Regions from separate parts of the Pantoea sp. SGAir0184 genome, predicted to be linked through region 2. Evidence: predicted binding sites of a transcription regulator. Region 2 holds the regulator's gene; each other region holds the start of a gene.
What was found. Region 2 encodes LexA, which represses DNA repair genes until DNA is damaged. Its sites were predicted from a motif close to TNCTGTATGTACATACAGNA; they were not measured.
Positions count from the first base shown of each region.

Region 1: a site for LexA is predicted at 1,745-1,764, ahead of umuD (translesion error-prone DNA polymerase V autoproteolytic subunit). Genes of this name have one in related genera too.
Region 3: a site for LexA is predicted at 1,654-1,673, ahead of C1N60_RS13180 (DNA translocase FtsK 4TM domain-containing protein). Genes of this name have one in related genera too.

Region 1 covers NZ_CP028050.1:2,464,352-2,467,628, reverse strand. Annotated here, with positions in the region: gene C1N60_RS11575 (DeoR/GlpR family DNA-binding transcription regulator) at 1-261, opposite strand, end outside; gene C1N60_RS11570 (LysR family transcriptional regulator) at 394-1,299, shown strand; gene umuD (translesion error-prone DNA polymerase V autoproteolytic subunit) at 1,296-1,727, opposite strand; gene otsB (trehalose-phosphatase) at 2,086-2,874, shown strand; gene otsA (alpha,alpha-trehalose-phosphate synthase) at 2,871-3,277, shown strand, end outside.
Region 2 covers NZ_CP028050.1:3,834,099-3,837,375, reverse strand. Annotated here, with positions in the region: gene plsB (glycerol-3-phosphate 1-O-acyltransferase PlsB) at 1-912, opposite strand, end outside; gene C1N60_RS18185 (diacylglycerol kinase) at 1,038-1,406, shown strand; gene lexA (transcriptional repressor LexA) at 1,512-2,126, shown strand; gene dinF (MATE family efflux transporter DinF) at 2,255-3,277, shown strand, end outside.
Region 3 covers NZ_CP028050.1:2,781,106-2,784,382, forward strand. Annotated here, with positions in the region: gene C1N60_RS13180 (DNA translocase FtsK 4TM domain-containing protein) at 1-1,592, opposite strand, end outside; gene lrp (leucine-responsive transcriptional regulator Lrp) at 1,712-2,206, opposite strand; gene trxB (thioredoxin-disulfide reductase) at 2,728-3,277, shown strand, end outside.

The sequences.
Region 1 (3,277 bases), 1.4 Mb from region 2:
GGCATAACGGCCAAGGCTTTGTTTGGCGTGCACGTTCAGCTGTGCCTTATCCACATACGGCAATGCCTGATGAACCACGGCAGGCAGCCTGGCGCCGCCGTGTATGCCGACCACCAAACCGGCATCCTGCAGGAATTTAATATCGCGGCGGATGGTCATCGCCGACACCGCCATCAGCGTGGCCAGTTCGTGAATGGTGGCCGATCGTTTCGCAAACAGGTAGCGATAAATAGCGTCTTTTCGGTCTTCGGGCAGCATCATGAGCTCAGGGTTAAAAGTGACGTTTTGCCTGCCATGCCACGCGCGCATAGCGTCCGGTACGGCAGCTTCGCTATCATAGCTCATCTGAAGTTGAATCAGATTCAACGAGGCAATGAGTCAGGAGATACGAAAATGCCCGCCCTGCAACGTAATGAACTGGCCGATCTGAATGTTTTTCTGCTGATTTGCCGGCGCAAGAGTTTCCGCCTCGCCGCGCTGGAACTGGGGGTCACCACGTCGGCCATCAGCCACACGTTGCGCAGTCTTGAAGCGCGTCTTGGCGTGCGCCTGCTCAACCGCACCAGCCGGGCGGTGGTGCCGACGGACGCCGGTGCCGCTTTTTTGCGCCATCTGGAAACCGGCTTTGCGCAGATTGAGCTGGCGCTGAACGATCTGCACCTGTACCGCGAATCACCCAGCGGCCGCCTGCGGCTGAACATCCCGCGTGATGCCGGGCAGCTGCTGTTTCGGCCGATCCTGGCGCGCTTTATGGCGACCTATCCGGAGCTCAGTCTGGAAATTACGGTGGATAACAATCTGGTGGATATCATCGGCAGCGGCTATGACGCCGGGATCCGCTACGGCGCCAGCGTACCGAAAGATATGATCGCCATGCCGCTGACGCCCAAACTGCGCTGGATCGTGGTGGCGTCACCCGATTACCTGCGCGACGCGCCGCCGCTGCAGCATCCGGACGATCTGCGCAACCATCGCTGTATTCGCATGCGCCTTGGCAATGGCACGCTGTATAAGTGGCCGCTGGCGCAGGGCAAGGTGACGTATGAGGTCGATGTGCCGGGCACGCTGACGCTCAATGAGAGCGACATGATTATTGATGCGGTCGCCGGCGGTTACGGTCTCGGCTACTGCCCGGAGCGCTACGTACAGGCGCAGCTGGCGAGCGGGCAGCTGGTGCGCGTGCTGACGGACTGGTGCAGCGAAGACGAACCGCTGGTGATGTATTACCCCGACCGTCGCCAGCTGCACCCAGGTTTACGCCGGCTGATTGAGATGATCCGCGCCGAAACAATGCGCTAACGCTGGACGCGTGCGGCGTAAATAATAAACGTCACTACGCCAAAAATTTCTAACTCCTCCTCTTCACGCAGCCGGATGGGCTGATAGCGCGGATTCATCGGCATCAGCTGTACGCAGGGATGCGTCTGCAGCCGCTTGACGGTGAACTCGCCGTTGATGGCGGCGATCACGATGTCGTCGTGCCGGGCATTGAGTGAGCTGTCGACCACCAGCAGATCGCCTTCGCGGATATTGGCATCGCGCATCGAGTCGCCTTCGACGCGCACAAAATAGGTGGCGCTCGGGCGGGTCACCAGCAGCTCATTGAGATCAATCTGGCGTTCGATGTAGTCCTGAGCGGGCGAGGGGAAACCGCCGTGCACCGCGTCAAGGAATAGCGGACGGGAGCGCGAAGGCGGTGAAAGCTGTGGCAAAAAGAAACGCGTCATAGCGAACATTCCATAGATACTGTTTTTATATACAGTATCAGGCGATTTTTGCTATGATCAAGTCTGCCCGCGGTAAAAAAAGCGAAGCGTATGAAAAACAGCAGAATTCAGTTTTTTGCCGCGCAAACCGCTGAAAAGTGCACTCTTCGCTAAGCACTCTGTGCGCCCGTCTGGCGAAACTTCAATTGTTGTCTACACTTAATGTTGCCGATGTTCGTAGTGCGGTTGCAGTGTTGATGAAAATTTCGTTTAGTTCTGGAGCGTTACCCTTTCGATTCCCGTGTTTACGGAAAAACCTCCTCACTTCCTGCCTGCCTGCGAACAGACTGCCCGTTTACGTTCAGATACAGGAGGAGACGTGACCCCTGCGGTTAATGAGAACAGCACCCTGCCGTCGCTAAGTGGCGGACTTTACGCCTTCTTTTTTGATGTTGACGGCACGCTGGCCGCGCTTCAGTCGCAGCCCGAGTCGGTTTCCATCCCCGCATCGGTGCGCCAGCATCTGCAACAAATTTCTAATTTAAGTCACGGCGCGCTGGCGCTGGTTTCCGGCCGTCCGATCAGCCAGCTGGATGAGCTGGTCGCGCCGCTGGAAGCCCCGGCAGCGGGCGTGCACGGCGCTGAGCGCCGCGATGCCAGCGGACATCTGCACCGTCAGTCGCTGCCCGATGAGGTGGCGCAAACGCTGCAGGTTGAACTGCAGCAGACCCTTGACCAGTGGCCCGGTACGCTGCTGGAAGTAAAAGGCATGGCCTTTGCGCTGCACTACCGCAACGCGCCAGAGTATGAAAACGCCATCATGCAGCTGGCCGAAGAGGCGGTAACCCGCTTTCCGGCGCTGGCGCTGCAGCCAGGTAAATGTGTGGTGGAACTGAAACCGCAGGGCATCGATAAAGGTGCTGCGGTACGCGAATTTATGCAGGAAGCGCCATTTACCGGTCGCATTCCGGTATTTGTGGGCGACGATCTGACCGATGAGAAAGGCTTTCTTGCAGTCAATGCCATGCACGGCATCTCGGTCAAGGTCGGTGAAGGTCCAAGCCAGGCGCGCTATCGTCTGCCCGATGTGGCAGCGGTCTGGCACTGGCTGGAACAACTATTATTACAACTAGAACATGACAACGTCGGTAAGGAGTTTAGGTTATGAGTCGTTTAGTCGTCGTATCTAACCGTATCGCTATTCCTGATGGAAGCAAAACCAACGCAGGCGGTCTCGCCGTCGGCATTCTGGATGCGCTGCAGACCACCGGAGGATTGTGGTTTGGCTGGAACGGAGAGATCAGTGAGTTTTCCGGTGAAGAAGATGAGGAACTTACCCAGATCGAACAAGACGGCATTACCTATGCCTCATTCCCCCTCAATCAAAACGATTACGATCAGTACTACTGCCAGTTTTCTAATACGGTGATCTGGCCCGCGTTCCACTATCGCCTCGATCTGGTGCAGTACCAGCGTGAAGCCTGGGAAGGCTACTGCCGCGTGAATACCCTGCTGGCGCAGCGGCTGAAACCGCTGATCAAGCCGGACGATATCCTGTGGATCCACGATTA
Region 2 (3,277 bases):
CACGTAAACAATTTCGTGACCATCCTGCGCCAGCTGGCGCACGCGTTCGCCGCCGTGCACGTTAATGCCCTGATAGAGCCGACTCCACAGCCAGCCCATCACACGGTCAGTCACGCGGATCGCTTCGTACGAGAAATCCGCCGCCACTTCTTCCATCATTTCGATGGCGTTCTGCTGCGCTTTTTCATGCGAAATCTTCTTGCTGCGCGCTTCGTCTTCAACCGCTTTCTCAATTGCTTTGGACTGCAGCAGCTTGTTGAACAGATCCTGGCGTGCCGGCAGACGCGGGCCGACGGCTGCCAGCCGCTGGCGGGCAAAATGAATGCGTGCGACACGTGCCAGCTTCTGCGCGATCGACTGATCGGTACCGTGTTCGGTGGCCATCTGACGCAGCGAAACCGTGGGCGAGAAGCGGACAAAGCTGTCGCGACCGTGCCACAGGATGGCAAAGAACTTCTGTATACCGTTAAGAATACGCAGATGTGGCGTCGGTTCGCCCTGAATTTCACGGCCTGGCGCACGGCCAAACATCACGGAAACCGGCAGCATCTGTACGTCCAGCGCCGCATTATTGCGGTGCAGATCGAGGTAGTCATGGAAAAGCTTGACCGACTCCGGGTTCGCCACGAAATAGGGGAAGACGCGCGGCCCATCGTGAATAAATACGTGGCGCGGCAGCAGGGTGCCGTCAATCTCCAGCGGCGCCAGCGGATCCGGCAGATCGTGCTTCAGGCACTGTGCGCGTAGCGTGAGCAGGTCCGCCTTTGAATCATAAGGCAAAACATACATCACCGGACGGGTCGGATCGATACCGTGTTCCGAGATCGGATCGGTCGGAATGACCTTACTTTTTACCAAAATAGAGAGTGGTAAATTCAACAATTTGTAATAGAGTTTACGCCAACCTGACATAGACAACTTGAAGCCTCTTGTTAGCAAAGCGCGGCAAGCATACCAGAAAGTGCGGCGAAGATCTGTGGCTGTGCCACCTCGCGCGCCCAGACATTGACGTCAAAAACAGTTAAGGGTTCCACAACATGGCAAATAACGTCACCGGTTTCCTGAGAATCATTAAAGCCGCCGGTTATTCCTGGCAGGGGCTGCGCGCTGCCTGGCAGCATGAAGCCGCTTTTCGCCAGGAGGCGATTGCCGCACTGGTCGCGGTTGCCATCGCCTGCTGGCTGGATGTCGATATCATCACGCGTGTGTTGCTGATTGGCTCGGTGGTGCTGGTAGTCATTGTTGAGATCCTTAATAGTGCCATCGAAGCCGTGGTGGACCGTATTGGTCAGGAACGCCATCCGCTGGCGGGACGCGCCAAAGACATGGGCTCGGCGGCGGTACTGCTGGCTATCTTACTGGCTCTGTTTGTCTGGATCGCGCTGCTTTGGTCGCATTTGCGATAAACATTCCACATTCATCAAGCCGCTGATTTTTCCCTCTGTTTCGGTTTTCATTTCGCCAATACCTGTATATACTCACAGCGACTGTATAAACAACCAGGGGGCGGGATGAAAGCGTTAACCAGCAGGCAGCAACAGGTCTATGACCTGATTCGCGACCATATTAATCAGACCGGCATGCCGCCAACGCGTGCTGAAATTGCTTCGCAACTGGGCTTCCGCTCGCCTAACGCTGCTGAAGAGCACCTGAAAGCGCTGGCGCGTAAAGGTGTCATTGAAATCGTCTCCGGTGCATCGCGCGGTATCCGCCTGCTGATGGAAGAAGAGGCGAGTGAAGGGCTGCCACTGATCGGTCGCGTCGCCGCCGGTGAACCGCTGCTGGCGCAGGAACATATCGAAGCCCACTATCAGGTCGACGCCAACCTGTTCAAACCCTCTGCCGATTTCCTGCTGCGCGTCAGCGGTATGTCGATGAAAGATATCGGCATTATGGACGGCGATCTGCTCGCGGTGCATAAAACGCAGGAAGTGCGCAATGGCCAGGTGGTGGTTGCGCGTATCGATGATGAAGTCACGGTGAAACGCTGGAAGAAGCAGGGCGCGATTGTCCAGCTGCTGCCGGAAAACAATGATTTCCAGCCGATTGTTGTGGATACCCGTGAACAGTCGCTAACCGTGGAAGGGCTGGCCGTTGGCATCGTGCGCAACGGCGAGTGGCTCTGAAACCCGGTTGATCTCCCCCGCTGCGGCGGCGCTCGCGCGCTGGCCGCAGTCTGCTTTAATCATACTCTTGTTCCCGGCCCGTAAGGCGCTCGCTCAGGCCGACTACCGTAACCCTCGGGATGGGGCTGATGCAGCTATTTTCCTCTTCTGATAAAACGCTGTGGCGACTGGCGTTGCCAATGATCCTCTCCAATATCACTGTGCCGCTGCTCGGCGTGGTCGATACCGCCGTGATTGGCCATCTTGATAGCCCGATCTACCTCGGCGGCGTGGCCGTAGGCACCACGGCAACCAGCTTCATCTTTATGCTGCTGCTGTTTCTGCGTATGAGCACCACCGGTTTAACCGCCCAGGCGTTCGGGGCCGGCGATAAACAGGCACTGGCGCGCGCACTGATGCAGCCGCTGCTGATCGCTCTTGCCGCCGGGTTGCTGCTGGCGCTGCTGCGTTCTCCTGCCAGTAGCCTGGCGGCAACGCTGATGGGCGGCAGCGCGGAAGTCCAGCAGCAGGCGCAGATCTTCATTGAAATCCGCTGGCTGAGCGCACCGGCTACGCTGGCTAACCTGGTGATTCTCGGCTGGCTGCTGGGCGTGCAGTATGCGCGTGCGCCGATGGTTCTGCTGATTGTCGGAAACCTGGTCAACATCCTGCTCGATCTGCTGCTGGTGCTGAAATTGCACTGGGGCGTTGCCGGTGCCGCCGCCGCCACGGCGCTGGCCGAATACGTGACGCTGGCAGTGGGATTATGGATGGTGGCGCGCGTACTGAAACTGCGCGGCATCGATTTCAAACTGCTGAAAAACAGCTGGCGCGGTGACGCGGCGCGGTTATTTCGCCTTAATCGCGACATCATGCTGCGCTCGCTCATGCTGCAGATTTGCTTTGCCTCACTGACCCTGCTGGGTGCACGCATCGGACCGGATGTGGTTGCGGTCAATGCGGTGCTGTTGATGTTCCTGACGTTTACTGCCTATGCGCTGGACGGCTTTGCTTACGCGGTGGAAGCCTGCTCGGGTGAAGCGGTAGGGGCAAAAGATCGCAGCCGGCTGCTGCTGATCTGGCATGCCGCCTGTCGCCAGGCGGGTATCGTTGCGCTGCTGTTTGCGCTTATTTATGCGCTCAGCGGGCCGTACATTGTTGCATTGCTTACC
Region 3 (3,277 bases), 1.1 Mb from region 2:
TGTTGCTGCTGCTGAGCAAACTGCTGCGCCAGCTGAGCCTGCTGCAGCGCCTCTTCATCTTCTTCCTCTGCCGGCTGCTGCTGCCAGCTGTCGCCGTAGCGCTGCTGCTGCTGCGAATGGAACGCTTCGCGCAGCTGGGCTTCCTGCAGCGCAGCATTATCATCATCGTGCGGCTGTGGCACTTGCCAGCTGGCGCTGATTTCCGGCTGCTGCTGGTCGGCCTCTTCACGGGCCTTCTCTTCTGCCATGCGTTGCGATGGCAGTTTGATACCGTATGAGGCCAGCTCACGCCGGGTTGGCAGCTTAACCTTGTTAGGACGCGGCAGTTCCGGGCCAATACCCTGTTTCACCTGCGGGTTATAATCGCGCTCCGGCACCACATCAAAGGCTGGCGTGTAAGCCGCAGAGCGGGCAGCAGCAGCGGCCGTCGCTGAACCGAGTGCGGCAGCGGCTGCCGTATTCAGCGGTGTGGCGGCCTGATCGGCACTCTGCCAGTTACCCATGCGCGGGCCATCATCTTCTTCAGCGAGCGAGAAGGCGTCGGCGGCCGGTGATGCAGGCACTTCGAAGCGATATAACGGAGGAGCCGCTGGCGCAGGTTCTGCTGGCGGAATAGCTGGCGCCGCAGGCGCACTGGCAACGGATGCCGATGCCGGAGCAGCCGCAGTCAGCTGTGACGGCGCAGGTTGTGGAGCTACGTTTACCGCCGGTGCGGATGGCTCAGGTGCAGCGACGGCCGGCGCCTGACGTGCGGCGTCACTGGTGGCGGCCAGCGCAGCCACGGTAGCCGCACTGGCTTTCGCCAGCAGGGGATCGTCGCTGGCGACTTCAGCCACAGGTTCCGCTACCTGTCGGGGCTTAGCCAGCAGTACGTCATCTTCGTCGTCCTGAGCCGGCGCAGCGCGCAGTGGCGGAACCGCTTCGTCGGGGTGCGCCTCGTCGTAGTCGTCTTCTTCCTGCCAGGGTTCATCATGGCGCGAGCGGTTGCTGGCAAAGGTCAGCACGCCCATCACCACGCTGCCGATCTTCTCAGCAATCGCCAGCCAGGACCAGCCGGTATAAAGCGTGATACCCGCCGCCCAGACGCACAGCAGCGTCAGCGTGCCGCCGGCACCGCTGAACCACGGCGCCATCGCATTGCTCACCAGGCTGCCAATTACGCCGCCGGAGGCAAAATACCAGATATCGTCCACGTTCAGCGCGGCCAGTCCGCAGGTAGTCACCACCAGCGCCAGCACACCAATCAGCCGCAGGCCCACCGCAAAATAGTCGATGTAATCCTGGCGATCGCGCTGACGGAAAGTGATCCAGCACAGACCAATAATCACTGGCGGAATGGCGTAGGCCATCACACCAAAAATAAACAGCAGGGTATCGGCCAGCCATGCGCCCACGCTGCCGCCCAGATTGTGGATCGGCTCGTGCCAGGCGGTTTGTGACCAGCTGGGATCGGAGGGATTAAAGCTAACCAGCGACACCATCAGATAGATGGCAAACAAGGCCACCAGGATGAGCAACGCTTCCAGCAGCCGACGTCCGCTGCTCAGTGGTTGTAATGAAACGTCTTTGTCTTCTGTATATTCCTGGCTCAAGAGAACTCTCCAGGTGCCTGTAAATTAAGAAGGCAACAGCGCCAGGCTTGCCTGACGCTGGTCCTGTATGAATTCACAGGAGTGTACCGAAATCCTGCAAGCTTTGCACCTGCCCTGCGTTACCGGGTCTTAATCACCAGACGATTGCTCTGTTTGACCTCTTCCATCACCACGTAGGTACGGGTGTCGTTGACGCCCGGCAGGCGCAGCAAGGTCTCACCCAGCAGTTTACGATAGGCGGACATATCCGGCACGCGGGTTTTCAACAGGTAGTCAAAGTCACCGGAAACGAGGTGACATTCTTGAGTTTCCTCAAGTTTTTGTACGGCGGCGTTAAATTGTTCAAACACATCCGGCGCGCCGCGATTCAGAGTAATCTCAACGAATACCAGCAGTGAAGCATCGAGATAGTGCGGGTTCAGCTGCGCGGTGTAGCCCAGAATGAAACCCTGACGTTCCAGGCGACGTACGCGTTCAAGACAAGGTGTTGGCGAGAGGCCGACACGTTTTGAAAGCTCAACGTTGGAAATACGACCGTCTTTCTGCAGTTCATTCAGAATATTTCTGTCGATCCGATCCAGATCTTTTCCGGGGCGTTTCTTGTTGTCTACCATTATTATTGTCTCTCTTAATTCCTTCCCTTTACCTGCCAAACCCTGAAAACGTTCAATGTTCAGGGCCTTACTGAAGTGAAGTCTTTAAGCCTGTGCAGTAACGCGACCATCCGTATGACGCATGCTGTCTGTCCACATCATGCGTCATTACCAATGTCAGGCTGAGTTTATTTGGCGAAATTGCGCAAAACAGAGCTGAAATTCTGTTTCGAACCGCTAAATTTTCTCTGCTTCTGACAATGTTTTCGCAAAAGCGCAGGCGATTGTCAAAGTAAAACATCCAAATTCAGTACAAGATGCCAGACAGCGTACTGGGTTGCTGTTTTTAAATGAGAATTTTTATACAGCTGCACCACAAATTGCCGAGCAATGCCCCCTTTTGGCGCAGCGCGCGTGCAGAAATGCCATTCATCGTCTACGCCGCTTGCAGTGATTGTTAACAAAATTGCTGAAACCTTTTTTTGCGACAGTAATTTCCCTACAATCGAAAACTATGTTGTCAGACACACACTGAGGAACGCATGAGTACGGCCAAACACAGTAAGCTGCTCATTCTGGGCTCCGGCCCTGCCGGTTACACCGCAGCGGTTTATGCCGCCCGCGCTAACCTGAACCCGGTTTTGATTACCGGACTGGAAAAAGGCGGCCAGCTCACCACCACGACTGAAGTCGAAAACTGGCCGGGCGACCCGTACGATCTGACCGGCCCTGCGCTGATGGAACGCATGCAGGAGCATGCTGAGAAGTTCAACACCGAAATCATTTTCGATCATATTCACACGGTTGATTTGCAGAACCGTCCGTTCCGCCTGACCGGCGACAGCGGCGAATACACGGCGGATGCGCTGATCATCGCGACCGGTGCTTCAGCGCGCTACCTCGGCCTGCCGTCAGAAGAGGCATTCAAAGGCAAAGGGGTTTCGGCCTGCGCCACCTGTGATGGTTTCTTCTATCGCAACCAAAAAGTCGCGGTTATCGGCGGCGGTAATACGGCCGTTGAAGAGGCGCTCTATCTGGCAAACATCGCTTCCGAAGTGCACCTGATTCACCGTCGTGACAGCTTCCGCGCTG